DNA from 2 places in the Streptomyces sp. NPDC007991 genome. Region 2 is predicted to be linked to the other one. Evidence: riboswitches for the same ligand, from Rfam matches in the RefSeq annotation. Region 2 holds a riboswitch; the other holds the start of a gene.
What was found. A riboswitch is a leader RNA that binds a small molecule or an ion and turns the genes downstream of it on or off. The one in region 2 is predicted to bind ZMP and ZTP.
Positions count from the first base shown of each region.

Region 1: linked by a shared signal. The riboswitch ahead of ACFZDA_RS21765 (glycine hydroxymethyltransferase) and the one ahead of ACFZDA_RS16300 (tetrahydrofolate dehydrogenase/cyclohydrolase catalytic domain-containing protein) in region 2 are both predicted to bind ZMP and ZTP.

Region 1 covers NZ_JBIBJD010000007.1:246,546-254,611, reverse strand. The annotation lists gene ACFZDA_RS21785 (FAD-binding protein) at 1-26, shown strand, start outside; gene ACFZDA_RS21780 (decaprenylphospho-beta-D-erythro-pentofuranosid-2-ulose 2-reductase) at 46-801, shown strand; gene ACFZDA_RS21775 (2'-5' RNA ligase family protein) at 814-1,392, opposite strand; gene trpS (tryptophan--tRNA ligase) at 1,532-2,545, opposite strand; gene ACFZDA_RS21765 (glycine hydroxymethyltransferase) at 2,647-4,095, opposite strand; ZMP/ZTP riboswitch at 4,128-4,213, opposite strand; gene ACFZDA_RS21760 (glutathionylspermidine synthase family protein) at 4,249-5,430, opposite strand; gene ACFZDA_RS21755 (hypothetical protein) at 5,447-5,803, opposite strand; gene ACFZDA_RS21750 (DMT family transporter) at 5,925-6,779, shown strand; gene ACFZDA_RS21745 (hypothetical protein) at 6,861-7,397, shown strand; gene pabB (aminodeoxychorismate synthase component I) at 7,428-8,066, shown strand, end outside.
Region 2 covers NZ_JBIBJD010000005.1:368,312-376,377, reverse strand. The annotation lists gene ACFZDA_RS16320 (MBL fold metallo-hydrolase) at 1-232, opposite strand, end outside; gene ACFZDA_RS16315 (S-(hydroxymethyl)mycothiol dehydrogenase) at 232-1,317, opposite strand; gene ACFZDA_RS16310 (ABC transporter transmembrane domain-containing protein) at 1,500-3,254, shown strand; gene ACFZDA_RS16305 (nuclear transport factor 2 family protein) at 3,495-3,857, shown strand; ZMP/ZTP riboswitch at 3,889-3,973, shown strand; gene ACFZDA_RS16300 (tetrahydrofolate dehydrogenase/cyclohydrolase catalytic domain-containing protein) at 3,996-4,853, shown strand; gene ACFZDA_RS16295 (CU044_5270 family protein) at 4,854-5,852, opposite strand; gene ACFZDA_RS16290 (sigma-70 family RNA polymerase sigma factor) at 6,033-6,584, opposite strand; gene ctaD (cytochrome c oxidase subunit I) at 6,690-8,066, shown strand, end outside.

The DNA.
Region 1 (8,066 bases), on a different contig from region 2:
ACCTGGCCCGCCGTCTCCACCTCTGAGCGATCCCTAGGAGCTGTCATGAAGGACGCCTTCGGTCTCCCCCAGTCCCTGCTCGTCCTCGGCGGTACGTCGGAGATCGCGCTGGCCACCGCCCGCCGGCTGATCGCCCGCCGCACCCGCACGGTCTGGCTGGCCGGCCGCCCGTCGCCCGCCCTGGAGGAGGCCGCCGGGAAGTTGCGCGGACTGGGGGCGGATGTGCACACCGTCGCCTTCGACGCGCTCGACCCCACCTCCCACGAGGCCGTGCTCGGCAAGGTCTTCGCCGAGGGCGACATCGACATGGTGCTGCTCGCCTTCGGCCTGCTCGGCGACCAGGCCCGTGACGAGCGGGATCCGGAGGCGGCGGTGCGGGTCGCGCAGACCAACTACACCGGCGCGGTCTCGGCGGGCCTGGTGTGCGCCCGCTCGCTGCAGTCCCAGGGGCACGGCTCGCTGGTCGTGATGTCCTCCGTCGCGGGCGAGCGGGCCCGCCGAGCCAACTTCATCTACGGCTCCAGCAAGGCCGGCCTCGACGCCTTCGCGCAGGGCCTGGGCGACGCGCTGCACGGCACGGGCGTGCACGTCATGGTGGTCCGCCCCGGCTTCGTGCGGACGCGGATGACGGCCGGGCTGCCCGAGGCGCCGCTGGCGACCACGCCCGAGGCGGTGGCGACGGCCGTCGAGCTGGGGCTGCGGCGCCGCTCGGAGACGGTGTGGGTGCCGGGCGCGCTGCGCGTGGTGATGTCGGCGTTGCGGCACATGCCGCGCGGGGTGTTCCGGCGGCTGCCGATCTGACCTAGGGGCGGATCACCAGGTCGGGACCGAGCCGCGCTCCACATGTCCGGCCTGGGGCGGGACGACCGAGCCGCCGAAGGGAAACTCGCGGAGCTTGCGCCAGACGCCGTCGGCGCCCTGTTCGTAGAGGGCGAAGCCGGTGCAGGGCCACTCCGCCTCGTAGCCGGCGAGTTCCTCGAAGGCGCGGTCCATCGCCGCTTCCTCGATGCCGTGCGCCACGGTGACGTGGGGGTGGTACGGGAACTGCAGTTCGCGTGCGACCGGCCCGGCGGTGTCGCGGACCTGCTCCTGGAGCCGGGTGCATGCCTGCGCGCCCGAGACGACCCGGACGAAGACGACCGGGGACAGGGGCCGGAACGTGCCGGTCCCCGACAGCCGCATCGGGAACGGCCGGCCGGCCGCGGCGACCTCGGTCAGATGCGCCTCCACGGCCGGCAGGGCGGACTCGTCGATCTCCGTCGGGGGCAGCAGGGTGACGTGCGTGGGGATGCCGTGAGCCGAGGCGTCGCCGAAGCCCGCGCGCAGCTGCTGGAGCTCGCTGCCGTGAGGCTCCGGGACCGCGATCGAGACACCGATCGTTACGGTCCCCACGTCGTCTCCTGTCGTTTGGATGCGGGTCGCTGATACGACCACCCGGTTATCGACTGTACGGCCACGACCCGGTTCCAGGCAGGCGCAACCGACGTGATGTACAGCGCTGTGGGTGGTACGGCTGTGCGCGGGAGCGGGTTCAGTGCTTGGCGGGCAGGAAGCCGACCCTGTCGTACGCCTGGGCGAGGGTCTCGGCGGCGACGGCGCGGGCCTTCTCGGCGCCCTTGGCCAGGATCGAGTCGAGTGTCTCCGGGTCGTCCAGGTACTGCTGGGTGCGCTCCCGGAACGGCGTCACGAAGTCGACCATGATCTCGGCGAGGTCGGTCTTGAGCGGGCCGTACATCTTGCCGGTGTACTTCTCCTCCAGTTCGCCGATGGTCTCGCCGGTGAGGGTCGAGTAGATCGTGAGGAGGTTGCTGACGCCCGGCTTGTTCTCGGCGTCGTAACGGATCACCGTGTCGGTGTCGGTGACCGCGCTCTTGACCTTCTTGGCCGTGGCCTTCGGCTCGTCCAGGAGGTTGATCAGGCCCTTCGGCGTGGACGCCGACTTGCTCATCTTGATCGACGGGTCCTGGAGGTCGTAGATCTTCGCCGTCTCGCGGAGGATGTACGGCTTCGGGACGGTGAAGGTCTCGCCGAAACGGCCGTTGAAGCGCTCGGCGAGGTCGCGGGTGAGCTCGACGTGCTGGCGCTGGTCCTCGCCGACCGGGACCTCGTGCGCCTGGTAGAGCAGGATGTCCGCGACCTGGAGGACCGGGTACGTGAACAGGCCGACGGAGGCGCGCTCCGCGCCCTGCTTGGCGGCCTTGTCCTTGAACTGGGTCATCCGGCTGGCCTCGCCGAAGCCGGTGAGGCAGTTCATGACCCAGGCGAGCTGGGCGTGCTCGGGGACGTGGCTCTGGACGAAGAGCGTGCAGCGGTCCGGGTCGAGGCCCGCGGCGAGCAGCTGGGCGGCGGCCAGGCGCGTGTTCGCCCGCAGGTCCTTCGGGTCCTGCGGGATGGTGATCGCGTGCAGGTCGACGACCATGTAGAACGCGTCGTGGGTCTCCTGGAGGGCCACCCACTGGCGGACGGCGCCGAGGTAGTTGCCGAGGTGGAACGAGCCGGCGGTGGGCTGGATGCCGGAGAGCACGCGGGGTCGGTCAGAGGCCATGTTGCTTATTGTCTCAGAGGGCCGTGGGTGGTTTCGGCGGTGGGGAACTGCGGACCGGTTGTGGCTGGTCGCGCAGTTCCCCGCGCCCCTCACGGGGCGCTTCAGCCGAGGTCGATCTCCGGGTACAGCGGGAAGGCCGCCACCAGGTCCGTCGCGCGGTGGCTGATCTCGTCGGCGATCTTCGCGTCGAGGACGTGGGCCGCCTTGGAGGGGGCGCCCGACTTGGTCGTGCCCGGCTCCGTGGTGGTCAGGACGCGGTCGATCAGGCCCGCGACCTCGTCCATCTCCGCCGTGCCGAGGCCGCGGGTGGTCAGGGCCGGGGTGCCGATGCGGATGCCGGAGGTGTACCAGGCGCCGTTCGGGTCGGCGGGGATGGCGTTGCGGTTGGTGACGATGCCCGACTCCAGCAGCGCGGCCTCGGCCTGGCGGCCGGTGAGGCCGTAGGAGGAGGCGACGTCGATCAGGTTCAGGTGGTTGTCCGTGCCGCCGGTCACCAGGGTCGCGCCGCGGCGCATCAGGCCTTCGGCCAAAGCGCGGGAGTTGTCGACGATGCGCTGGGCGTAGTCGCGGAAGGACTCCTGGCGGGCTTCGGCGAAGGCGACCGCCTTGGCGGCCATGACGTGCGGGAGCGGGCCGCCGAGGACCATCGGGCAGCCGCGGTCGACCTGGTCCTTGAGGGAGTCGTCGCACAGGACCATGCCGCCGCGCGGGCCGCGCAGGGACTTGTGGGTGGTCGTCGTCACGATCTGGGCGTGCGGGACCGGGTCGAAGTCGCCGGTGAGGACCTTGCCCGCGACCAGGCCCGCGAAGTGCGCCATGTCGACCATGAGCGTCGCGCCGACCTCGTCGGCGATCTCGCGCATGATCCGGAAGTTCACCAGACGGGGGTAGGCCGAGTAGCCGGCGACGATGATCAGCGGCTTGAACTCACGGGCCGAGGCGCGCAGAGCCTCGTAGTCGATGAGGCCGGTGGCCGGGTCCGTGCCGTAGGAGCGCTGGTCGAACATCTTGCCGGAGATGTTCGGGCGGAAGCCGTGGGTGAGGTGGCCGCCGGCGTCCAGGGACATGCCGAGCATGCGCTGGTTGCCGAAGGCGCGGCGCAGCTCCGCCCAGTCGGCCTCGGAGAGGTCGTTGACCTGGCGGGCGCCGGCCTTCTCCAGGGCCGGGACCTCGACGCGCTGGGCGAGGACCGACCAGAAGGCGACGAGGTTGGCGTCGATGCCGGAGTGCGGCTGGACGTAGGCGTGGCGGGCGCCGAAGAGTTCCTTGGCGTGCTCGGCGGCGAGGGACTCGACGGTGTCGACGTTGCGGCAGCCGGCGTAGAAGCGGCGGCCGATGGTGCCCTCGGCGTACTTGTCGCTGAACCAGTTGCCCATCGCCAGGAGTGTGGCCGGTGAGGCGTAGTTCTCCGAGGCGATCAGCTTGAGCATCTCGCGCTGGTCGGCGACCTCCTGGCCGATGGCGTCCGCTACGCGGGGTTCGACGGCGCGGATGACGTCGAGGGCGGCGCGGTAGGCGGTGGAAGCGGTGGAGAGGGGCTCGGCTGGCATGGGGGACCTCCGGACGTTGCGTTCGGCGTTCACGGTACGGCCCAGGCGCACGGCCCTCGTCGGCTGGGCCGCTCCCCGATGGTTTGTCCATCCCAGCGCGCCAGTCACGGCCCCCGGTCAGCCTACCGGGTAAGTACGTGCCCCTGAGGCTGTCTACAAGATCACGTGCGGCAGGAAACGGGCGTATTCGTCCGTGATCAAGCCCGAGCTCTCGCGGATACCCAGGCCCGCCGACTCGTTGTCCACCACCCATGCGCCCAGGACCACGCGGTTGCCGTCGAAGTCGGGGAGGGGGGCCAGTTGCTGGTAGCAGCACGGTTCGTCGCGGAGGGTGGGAGGGGAGCCGGGCTCGTGGATCGTGACGCCCGCGCCCTCTCGGCCCAGGAGAGGCTTGGCCGCCCAGCCCTTCGTGGGCAGGTCCCGGGGGCCGTCCAGGTACGCCGGGAGGAGGTTGGGGTGGTCGGGGTAGAGGTCCCAGAGGATCGCGAGCAGGGCCTTGTTGCTGAGGAGCATTTTCCAGGCCGGCTCGATCCAGAGGGTCGTGCCCGTGCCGCCGCCGTTGTCGAGAGTGTCCAGGACGTGGTCGGCGAAGCGGTCGGTGGTGAGCCACTCCCAGGGGTAGAGCTTGAAGATGCTGCGGATGAAGCGGAGGCGGTTGTCGACGAAGCGGCCGGAGAGGCGGTCCCAGCCGATCTCCTCCATGGCGATCCAGTCGGTGGCCAGGCCTGCCTGCTCGGCCGTTTCCTTGAGGTAGGCGACCGTCATCATGTCCTCGCCGAGTTCGTCGGCGGAGGAGTACGCGAAGTACAGGGGGCTGCCCGGCGGGAGCAGGGCGGCCTGTTTCCGCCAGGCGTCGATCAGGCGTTCGTGGAGGGAGTTCCACTGGTCGGCACCGGGGAAGCGGTCCTCCATCCAGAACCACTGCGGGGACGCGGCCTCCACCAGTGAGGTGGGGGTGTCGGCGTTGTACTCCAGGAGCTTGGCCGGGCCGGTGCCGTCGTAGCGGAGGTCGAAACGGCCGTAGACGGAGGGGAGTTCGGCGCGCCGGTGCCAGGACTCGGCGACCGTCCGGGCCACACGGGGGTCGGTGATGCCCAGGTCCGCGAAACGGTCCTCGGTGACGATGTGGTCGGCCGCCGCCAGGCACATGCGGTGGAGTTCCTCGACGACCTCCTCCAGCGCCTCGATCTCCGGGAGGGTGAAGGCGTAGTAGGCGCTTTCGTCCCAGTAGGGGCGCAGGGAGTCGTCGGGGTAGCGGGTGAGGGGGTAGATCAGGCCCTGTTCCTCGACGGTCTGCTGCCAGCCGGGGCGGGGGGTGAGGGTGCGGCGTTCCATGTGCGTACGACCCCGGTCAGCCGCCGCCGCTGCCGGAGCCCGAGCAGCCGAAGCCGCCGCGGTCGACGGCCTCGCTGCGGCTGAAGGTGCCGTTGTCGGCGTAGCGGCCGCTGACGTCGGCGTCGTAGTACCAGTCGGCGTTCGCGGTGCTGGTCCCGCCGGTCTTCTTGCGGCCCTTGCCGGAGGAGTACGAGGAGCCGGACGTGCAGTTCTTGTCGGCGACGATCTTGTAGCCGTTGATGTAGTCGTAGCTGTCCCGGTCCACGCAGCGGCGGTCCGGGTCGGAGCCGCACGCGGACAGGGCCGCCGCGAGGACGCCCATGCCGCCCAGCACCACCGTGCTCGAGCGCAGTCGTCGCCGTGTTTCCGCCATGCGTGTCTCCCCGTGTCCCTGTCAGGTACTGCCGAGTGGTCAGCCTAGAGACCGGTGTGAACGGGCGTGCACGGCCCCCGGTTCACGCCCCCTCCCCTACTGTCGTTTTGTGATTTTTGGAATGCTGTGCGCCCTTGGTGCGGCGGTCTGCTTCGGTACGGCGACGGTGTTGCAGGCGATGGCCGCGCGGGCGGTGGCGAGCGGGCCGGGCGGGGACGTGGCGTTGCTGTGGCGGGCGCTGCGGCAGTGGCGGTATCTGCTCGGACTCGGGGTGGACGGGCTCGGGTTCCTGCTCCAGATCGTCGCGCTGCGGTCGGTGCCGATCTACGCCGTGGGGGCGGCGCTGGCCGCGAGTCTCGCCGTGACGGCCGTGGTGGCGGCGCGGCTGCTCAAGGTGCGGCTGAGCCGGATGGAGTGGGCGGCGGTGGGAGTGGTGTGCGGCGGGCTCGCGCTGCTGGGGCTGGCGTCCGGGGCGGAGGGCGACGAGGGCGGGCCGGCGTGGCTGACGTGGGCGATGCTCGCGGCGGCGGGCGGGGTGCTGCTGCTCGGGGCGGTGGGAGGGCGGCTGCCGGAGCGGGGGCGGGCGCTCGCGCTCGGGCTGGGTGCGGGGCTGGGGTTCGGGGTGGTGGAGGTGGCGGTGCGGCTGATCGACGGGCTGACTCCCGGTGCGCTCGTCACGAACCCGGCGGTGTACGCGCTGCTGCTGGGCGGCGGGGCCGGGTTCCTGTTGCTGACCTCCGCCCTGCAGCGCGGGTCGGTGACCACCGCGACGGCCGGGCTGGTGCTCGGGGAGACGGTCGCGCCCGCGCTGATCGGCGTGGTGTGGCTCGGGGACCGTACGCGGCCCGGGCTGGGCTGGGCAGCGGTGCTCGGTTTCGCGGTGGCGGTGGCCGGAGCGCTGGCGCTGGCGCGGTTCGGTCAGGCCCCACCTGCTGGAAAGCTTCACGTTCCGGATGATCGGAAAATGGTTCGTTGAAATTTGAACGCCGGTGAACCGCTTTCCGTATGGGACGGCGTGACCAGTAATCCCGTCACGGTCACCGTGGCCTATCGCGTGATGCCGGGCCGTGCGGCCGACTTCCACTCCTGGGGGTGGGCCATGCTGGGCGCGACCGCGCGGCAACCGGGGTTTCTGGGGGGTGGGGTACTTGTCGACGGAGGGGCGGAGTGGCATGTCGTCTATCGCTTCGCCAGCGAGGGTTCGGCCCTGGCCTGGGAGAAATCGCCCTCCCGGGCACAGTGGGACGCCCGGCTGGAAGGACTCGCCCAGGAGACGGAGCGCAGACGGGTGCCGGGGGCCCGGGCCTGGTTCGAGGCGCAGACTCTGACACCCGCGCCACCTGCTCCGCCGTCGAAATGGAAACTGTGGTTCGTGAATATGAGCGCGGTTTTCCCGCCGGTGCTCCTGTTCAATCTGACGGTGCTTCCCTATCTCGGTGACCTCAATGCGCTGATCCGCACGTTGTTGTTATGTCTGTGCGTGACGGCTCTTGTCACCTGGATTCTCATGCCGCGGCTCCAGCGTTTCTTCCGGAAATGGCTGTACCCGTCGCTCCAGGCGCTCCGCGGCCGGCACAAACGCCGGGCCATGTAGGCCCGCGAACGAACAGAGGGAGGTGGGCGGGTGAAGACCCTGCTCATCGACAATTACGACTCGTACACGTACAACCTGTTCCAGTTGATCGCCGAGGTCAATGGCGAGGAGCCGGTGGTCGTCCGCAACGACGCCGCCGTCGACGGGGTGCCGGATCTCCGGGAGTTCGACAACCTGGTGGTGTCCCCGGGGCCCGGACACCCGGCTCAGGCGCGTGACTTCGGCATCGCCGCCCGGCTGGTCGCGACCTCCCCGGTTCCGGTGCTCGGCGTGTGTCTCGGCCATCAGGGGATCGCGCTGGGGGAGCGGGGGGTGGTGGGGCCCGCGCCGGAGCCGCGGCACGGGCATCTCTCCACGATCCGGCATGACGAGCGTGACCTGTTCCAGGGCCTGCCGCAGAACTTCACAGCCGTCCGCTACCACTCGCTGACCGTGCGTGAGCCGCTGCCTCAGATGCTGGAAGCCACGGCCTGGGCGGAGGACGGCGTCCTGATGGGCCTGCGGCACCGCACCCGGCCGCTGTGGGGCGTGCAGTTCCACCCGGAGTCCGTCCTCACGGAGTTCGGCCATCGCATGCTCGTGAACTTCCGCAACCTGACCGCGAAGCGGGCGGGCAAGCTCCGCACGAAGAACACGGCGGTGCCGTCCCCGTCCCCGTCCCCGTCCCCG
Region 2 (8,066 bases):
CGGCGAGTGCGGGGGCGGCGTCGATGTGGTCGTTGTGGGCGTGGGTGCACACGATGGCCGTGAGCCGGCGGTCCCCGACGGCCCGGGCGATGGCGTCGGCGTCGTGGGCGGCGTCGATGACGATCGCCTCGTGGTCGTCGCCGACGATCCAGACGTTGTTGTCGACGTCCCAGGTGCCGCCGTCGAGGCTGAACTGGCCCGAGGTGACGAGGTGTTCGACGCGCGGGGCCATCACAGCACCACCACCGAGCGCAGCACGTCGCCGTGGTGCATCCGCTCGAACGCCTTCTCCACCTCGTCCAGCTGGATGGTCTCGGTGACGAACGCCCCGAGGTCCAGGCGCCCCTGCAGATGCAGGTCGATCAGCATGGGGAAGTCGCGGGAGGGCAGGCAGTCGCCGTACCACGACGACTTCAGCGCCCCGCCCCGCCCGAACACGTCCAGCAGCGGCAGTTCGAGTTTCATCTCGGGGGTGGGAACGCCGACCAGGACGACCGTGCCGGCGAGGTCGCGGGCGTAGAAGGCCTGCTTGTACGTCTCCGGGCGGCCGACGGCCTCGATGACGACGTCGGCGCCGAAGCCGCCCGTGAGGTCGCGGATCGCCTCCACCGGGTCGGTCTCACGGGAGTTGACGGTGTGGGTGGCGCCCATCGTCCGGGCGGTTTCCAGCTTGCGGTCGTCGATGTCCACGGCGATGATCTTCGCCGCTCCGGCGAGGTGCGATCCGGCGACGGCCGCGTCGCCGACGCCGCCGCAGCCGATGACGGCGACCGTGTCGCCCCGCCCGACGTTTCCGGTGTTGATCGCGGCACCGATGCCCGCCATGACGCCGCAGCCGAGCAGCCCGGCCACCTGCGGGGCGACGGCCGGGTCAACCTTGGTGCACTGCCCGGCCGCGACCAGGGTCTTCTCGGCGAAGGCACCGATACCGAGGGCCGGGGACAGCTCCGTGCCGTCGGCGAGGGTCATCTTCTGCCGGGCGTTGTGGGTGTCGAAGCAGTACCAGGGCCGCCCGCGCAGACAGGCCCGGCACTTCCCGCACACGGCACGCCAGTTGAGGATCACGAAGTCACCGGGTTCGACGTCGGTGACGCCGTCGCCGACCGCCTCGACCACGCCCGCGGCCTCGTGGCCGAGCAGGAAGGGGAAGTCGTCGCTGATGCCGCCCTGTTTGTAGTGCAGGTCGGTGTGGCACACCCCGCAGGCCTGGACGCGCACGACCGCCTCCCCCGGACCGGGATCGGGCACGACGACCGTCTCGATCCGTACCGGCTCGTCCCTGCCGGGTGCGATCACACCGCGTACTTCCTGCGCCATGCTGACTCCTTCGTCGGCCCGGATGCCTTCCGTTCCGACCCTACGCGCGACTGATCGGTAAGGGATGCGGATCGGCCACCCGCGGCGCCGAATCACCAGCTCACGCGCTGCGGGGAAAACGCCGGGCACCGCACCGGCGGCCCCCGTAACCTGACAGCTCCGCCCGACGCCGAAGGAGCGACGTGAGCCTCGCTGAGACCGACACCGGCACGCCCGCCTGGCGGCTGCTCCTCGGATACGTACGGCCGCACCGCCGGTCCCTGTTCGCCGGTGCCGTGCTCTCGCTGGTCACCGGCGCGACCGGGCTGATGCTGCCGCTGGTGGCGCGGGGCCTGATCGACGACCTGGCGCACGACCGGGCCATCACAGGCGCGCTGCTGCTGATGTCGGCCCTGGTCGTGGCCAACGCGGCGGTTGGGGCGCTGGGTTCGTACGTGCTGCGGCGCACCGCCGAGTCGGTGGTGCTCGGTGCACGGCGCTCGCTGTCGTCGTATCTGCTGCGGCTGCGCGTCGGGGCCGTGGACCGCACCGAGCCGGGCGATCTGATGGCCCGGATCACCTCCGACACCACCCTGCTGCGCGAGGTCACCACAGACTCGCTGGTCGGGCTGGGCACGGGCGGGCTCACGCTCGTCGCCACGGTGGTGATGATGGGCCTGGTGGAGCCCGTGCTGCTGGGCGTCACCCTGGCCGTGATCCTGGGCGCGGGCGTGATCCTCGGCGTGATCGTGCCCCGCATCAACAAGGCCAGCCGGCAGGCGCAGGACGCGGTGGGCGTCATGGGCGCCTCGCTGGAGCGGATCCTCGGCGCCCTGCGCACCGTGAAGGCGTCCGGTGCCGAGCACCGGGAGGAGCGCACGCTGCACGAGGCGGCGCAGGAGTCGTGGCGGCAGAGCGTGCGGGCCGCCAAGTGGTCGGCGGCCGCGGGCAACACGGCGGGGCTCGCCATGCAGATCGCCTTCATCACGGTGCTCGCGGTGGGCGGCGCGCGGGTGGCGACCGGGGCGATCGACGTGGGCACGCTGGTGGCGTTCCTGCTGTTCGTCTTCTATCTGATGTCGCCGATACAGCAGGTCGTCGGCGCCGTCACGCAGTACCAGACGGGCGCCGCCGCCCTCACCCGCATCCAGGAGGCGCTGCTCCTGCCGGCCGAACCCACGGCGGCTGCCGCCCCGCTCCCCTCCCCCGGCGCGCAGCCCGCCGCGCTCGCCTTCGACGACGTCCGCTTCCGCTACGCCGACGATCTGCCGTACGTCCACCACGGCGTGACGTTCGCCGTGCCCGCGCAGGGCATGACGGCGTTCGTGGGCCCCTCCGGCGCCGGCAAGACCACCGTCTTCTCGCTCATCGAGCGGTTCTACGATCCGGAATCCGGGGTGATCACGCTCGACGGGCGCGACCTCGCCGACTGGGAGCTGACGCAGCTGCGCGCGGCGATCGGCTATGTGGAGCAGGATGCTCCGGTCCTGTCGGGCTCCCTGCGGGACAACCTGCTGCTGGGCAATCCGGAGGCGGACGACGACGCCCTCGCCCGAGTGCTGAAGACCACCCGTCTCGACGGCCTGGTCGCCCGGCTGCCCGCCGGCCTCGACACGCTCGTCGGACATCGCGGCACCAAGCTGTCGGGCGGTGAGCGGCAGCGGGTCGCCATCGCCCGGGCGCTGCTGCGCCGCCCCCGGCTGCTGCTGCTCGACGAGGCGACCTCGCAGCTGGACGCGGTCAACGAGGCGGCGCTGCGCGACACCGTCGCGGACGTGGCCCGTACGACCACGGTCCTCGTGGTGGCGCACCGGCTGTCCACGGTGACCATGGCCGACCGGATCGTGGTGATGGACGCGGGGCGGGTCAAGGCGGTCGGCACGCACCGTGAGCTGTTGGCCGCCGACCCGCTGTACGCGGAGCTGGCGGCGACCCAGTTCCTGGCCTCGGCGGACTGAGCCCGGGCGGGTGTCGGGGCCGCCCGGATCGGGGCGTCCCTCACACAGATCTCGTCCTCTCGTCCTGTGCTCGGCGGGGATGCGCTCACGGTCAGCGTGGGTCCGCTCACCCGGTAAGGCCCGGCGTCCCGGCTGCGCTTGCCTGCGTTTGCCGAGCGCGCCGCACGGGAGGAGGCTCGACTGGAGAGGCTCCTCGCGGCCCGCTCCCGACCGGGTCGGGGCCCTTCGAAGGAGGTCATCATGGGAACCGCGGCAGACCCCGCCTTCGACAGAGAGACCCTGCGCCAGGGTGTGGAACAGAGCCCGGACCTTCTGCTCTCGCTCTACGCGGACGACGCGGAGTTCCGCATCGTCGACCACACGACCCAGCCCAGCCACCCCAAGGTCCTGCACGGCCGGGACGAGATCAGCCGGATGCTGGAGGACGTCTACAGCCGCGACATGACGCACAAGCTGGAGCGGTGCGTCATCCAGGGCGACGAGGCCGCCTACAGCGAGAGCTGCCGGTACGCGGACGGTGTGCGCGTCCTGTCCGAGTCCATGCTCTCGCTGCGGGACGGCAAGATCGCCGAGCAGACCCTGGTCCAGGCCTGGGACGAGTAAGAGAGACATGCGGGGGGCTCGGTTAGGGTGGGGGCCGGGCCGTGACTGGCGCTGAGGTGGAGCACCACCGGGGAGCGGCCTCGCAGAGATCGTTGCCGTGCGCCTGGGCGAAGCAGCACACCAGCCCAGGAGTGGATCATGTCGCAGGCACGGCTCATGGACGGCACCTCGCTCGCCCGGCGGATACTGCGGGAGACCGGCGAGCGCGCCGCCGGCCTCACCGAACGGACGGGCACGGCACCGTGCCTCGCGACGGTCCTGGTCGGCGAGGACCCGGCGTCCGTCACCTACGTCCGGATGAAGCAGAACCGCTGCCGCACCGCCGGCATCACCTCCCGGCACGTGGCGCTGCCCGCCACCACGACCACCGAGGAGCTCGTCGGCACGATCCAGGCTCTCTCCGCCGACCCCGGCGTGCACGGGATCCTCCTCCAGCACCCGATGGGCGAGCACATCGACGAGCGGGCCGCGTTCGAGGCGATCGCGCCCGGGAAGGACGTCGACGGGGTCACCTTCGCCTCCTTCGCGACGATGAGCTTCGGCCTGCCGGGCTTCGTCTCCTGCACACCCGGCGGGATCATGCGGCTGCTCGACGAGTACGGCGTCGAACCGGCCGGCCGGCGGGCCGTGGTCGTGGGCCGCAGCGCGATCCTGGGCAAGCCGGTCGGCATGCTGCTGCTCGCCCGGGACGCGACGGTGACCTACTGCCACTCGCGCACCCGGGACCTGTCGGCGGCCGTGCGCGAGGCGGACATCGTGGTGGCCGCGGTGGGGCGGCCCCGGCTGATCCGCGGCCAGGACGTCAAGCCGGGCGCCGTCGTGATCGACGCCGGGTACAACGCCGGCAACGTCGGTGACGTCGACTTCGACTCCGCCGTGGAGCGGGCCTCGCTGATCACGCCGGTGCCGGGCGGGGTCGGCCCGATGACCATCGCGACGCTGCTGGAACAGACCGTGGACGCCGCCGCCCGGCAGCTCGGTGTGCCCGGGGTGTGATCAGCGCATCCAGGCGCTGTACGACATGACGTCGCCCTTCCGGACGCCGTATTCGGGTTCAGCGGTGGAGAAGGTGGTCTCCAGGCCGAGGACGGCGCCGGTGACCGGGTTCATGATCAGCATGTGGTGGGCGCCGGGACCGTCGTACACGTACGCCTGACCGCGTCGCCCGAGGCGGTCGGTCACCTGGCCGACGGGCCGCAGCCCCTCCGTGCCGGCCAGGAGGCGGGCCAGGGCCGCGGTCTCCGGGGCGCCGAGGGTCCAGTGGTCGAGCAGCACCTTGACGGCGTCCAGCAGTTGGGGCGTGGTCAGCGGCGTGTCCGAGTACTGGGCCTGCGTCAGATAGGCGCGCAGCCGGGCGGGGTCGTGCGGCGGCGGGGACTCGGGCGGGGCGTCGCTCCAGCTCGGCGGATAGGTCTGGTCGCTCAGCACGTGCCCGTCGTCGACGAGGTGCGGCTCGCCGCCCGCGCCGGAGAGGACGGGACGGCCCGGATGTCTCGGGTCGGTCGCGACGACGAGCTCCGTGTGACTGCCGTCGGCCCGCCAGCGCACGATGCGCTCCTCGGGCACGGTGATCGGGGGCTTGTCGTCCGACATGCCCATGCTCCAGGACTGCACGTGCGTGCCCTTGCGCAGACGGGGCGAGCCGTCGGCGGCGGCCTGTTCGGCGCGCTCGGCCAGCCGGTTCAGGGGCAGGGGTGTGGAGCCGGTCTGCACCACCAGCGGACGGGGTGCGGCGACCGCCGGTGTGGTGTTCGGGCCGCTCAGTACGAGGGTCAGCGCCAGGGCGGCGACGACGGCTGTGGCGACGAGCCCCCACGCCAGCCGGGGCCGGCCCGTGCCGGGCACCAGCCGCTCCCTCAGACGGCTCGGCGGCCGCTCCCGCAGCAGCCGCTCCAGCCGGCGCTCGGCGCCGTGGTCCAGGGGGCCGTCGCCGAAGTGGGGGCCGTCGGACGGCACCGGGTTGGCACCGCGCAGCAGTTCGAGTTCGTCAGCCATGGCCGTGTTCCTTAGGGGCGGTCACGTGGGCGGCGGCGGGCAGGGGGCGCGGGGGCCGGGCGGGGCGGGGGGCCGGGGGCGTGGTTCGAGGAGCACGCGCGTCCGCTGCGCTCGTGAGGCGCGGCGTCGGTGGGCCGTCGCCCTGCGCGGTCGCGGTCGCGGTCGCGGGGAGGATGTCGGTCATCGCCGGTTCCCCTCCCCCGATGAGTGCCCCGTGTCCGCCATGTCCCAGGGGCGCGTCCCGTCGATCTCGGCTCTGAGGCGGCGGCGGGCCCGGTGCAACCGCATCGCCGCGGCCCGTCTGCCGCAGCCGAGGACGATCGCGACCTCGTCGATGCCGAGTTCCTCCCAGGCGGTCAGGCGCAGCACCTCCTGGTCGGCCGCGGAGAGCCGGGCGAGTGCCTCGTGCACCCAGGCACCGGGGGTGTCGGCGTCGGGGCCCGCCGCGATGTGCCGCCCGTGGGCGGTGTGGTCGTTGCCGAGCCGGTCGACGAGCCGGCGGCGGCGTCCGTGGCCGCGCACCGCGTTGGCCAGGCAGTTGCGTGCCACGCCGTACAGCCAGGGCAGCGGGGAGGAGGGCAGGTCGGCCCGGCGCCGCCAGGCGACCGTGAACACCTCCGCCACCACTTCCTCCACCTCGCCGGCCCGCCCGTCCAGTCGCCGCGCGACATAGCGGCTGACCGCCCAGTAGTGCTCGCGGTAGGCAGCGGCGAAGATCTCGTCGTTGCTCATGTCCCGTTCGTGTCCGGCACCTTCTCGATCGTCACGCGCGTTTCGGTGATTCTCGTCGCGTCGGGAAAGTGTGACGCCCGGGCGGGGCGCGGACACAGGCGGGGCATGAGGCACCTGAAGTGGCTGACGACCACGGATCACAAGACGATCGGCACGCTGTACCTGGCCACGTCGTTCGCGTTCTTCGTCATCGGCGGCGTGATGGCGCTGCTCATGCGCGCCGAGCTCGCCCGGCCCGGTCTGCAGATCATGTCGAACGAGCAGTTCAACCAGGCGTTCACGATGCACGGCACGATCATGCTGCTGATGTTCGCGACGCCGCTGTTCGCCGGCTTCGCGAACTGGATCATGCCGCTGCAGATCGGCGCGCCGGACGTGGCCTTCCCCCGGCTGAACATGTTCGCCTACTGGCTGTACCTGTTCGGCTCGCTCATCGCGGTGGGCGGCTTCCTGACGCCGCAGGGCGCGGCCGACTTCGGCTGGTTCGCCTACAGCCCGCTCTCGGACGCGGTCCGCTCGCCGGGCATCGGCGCCGACATGTGGATCATGGGTCTGGCCTTCTCCGGCTTCGGCACCATCCTCGGCTCGGTCAACTTCATCACCACGATCATCTGCATGCGCGCCCCGGGCATGACGATGTTCCGCATGCCGATCTTCACCTGGAACGTGCTGCTGACCGGTGTGCTGGTCCTGCTGGCCTTCCCGGTCCTGGCCGCGGCCCTGTTCGCCCTGGAGGCGGACCGCAAGTTCGGTGCGCACGTCTTCGACTCCGCCAACGGCGGGGCGTTGCTGTGGCAACACCTCTTCTGGTTCTTCGGCCATCCAGAGGTGTACATCATCGCGCTACCGTTCTTCGGGATCATCTCCGAGGTCATCCCGGTCTTCTCCCGCAAGCCGATGTTCGGTTACACGGGTCTGATCGGCGCGACCATCGCGATCGCGGGTCTGTCCGTGACGGTGTGGGCGCACCACATGTACGTCACCGGCGGTGTGCTGCTGCCGTTCTTCTCCTTCATGACCTTCCTGATCGCGGTCCCGACCGGTGTGAAGTTCTTCAACTGGATCGGCACCATGTGGAAGGGCTCGCTGTCCTTCGAGACACCGATGCTGTGGGCGACCGGCTTCCTCATCACGTTCGTGTTCGGCGGGCTCACGGGCGTGCTGCTGGCCTCGCCGCCGATCGACTTCCACGTCTCCGACTCGTACTTCGTGGTCGCGCACTTCCACTACGTCGTCTTCGGGACGGTCGTGTTCGCGATGTTCTCCGGCTTCCACTTCTGGTGGCCGAAGTTCACCGGCAGGATGCTGGACGAGCGCCTCGGCAAGATCACCTTCTGGACGCTGTTCATCGGCTTCCACGGCACGTTCCTCGTCCAGCACTGGCTGGGCGCGCAGGGCATGCAGCGCCGGATCCCCGACTATCTGGCGGTGGAGGGCCTGACGACCCTCAACACGGTGTCGACGATCAGTTCGTTCCTGCTC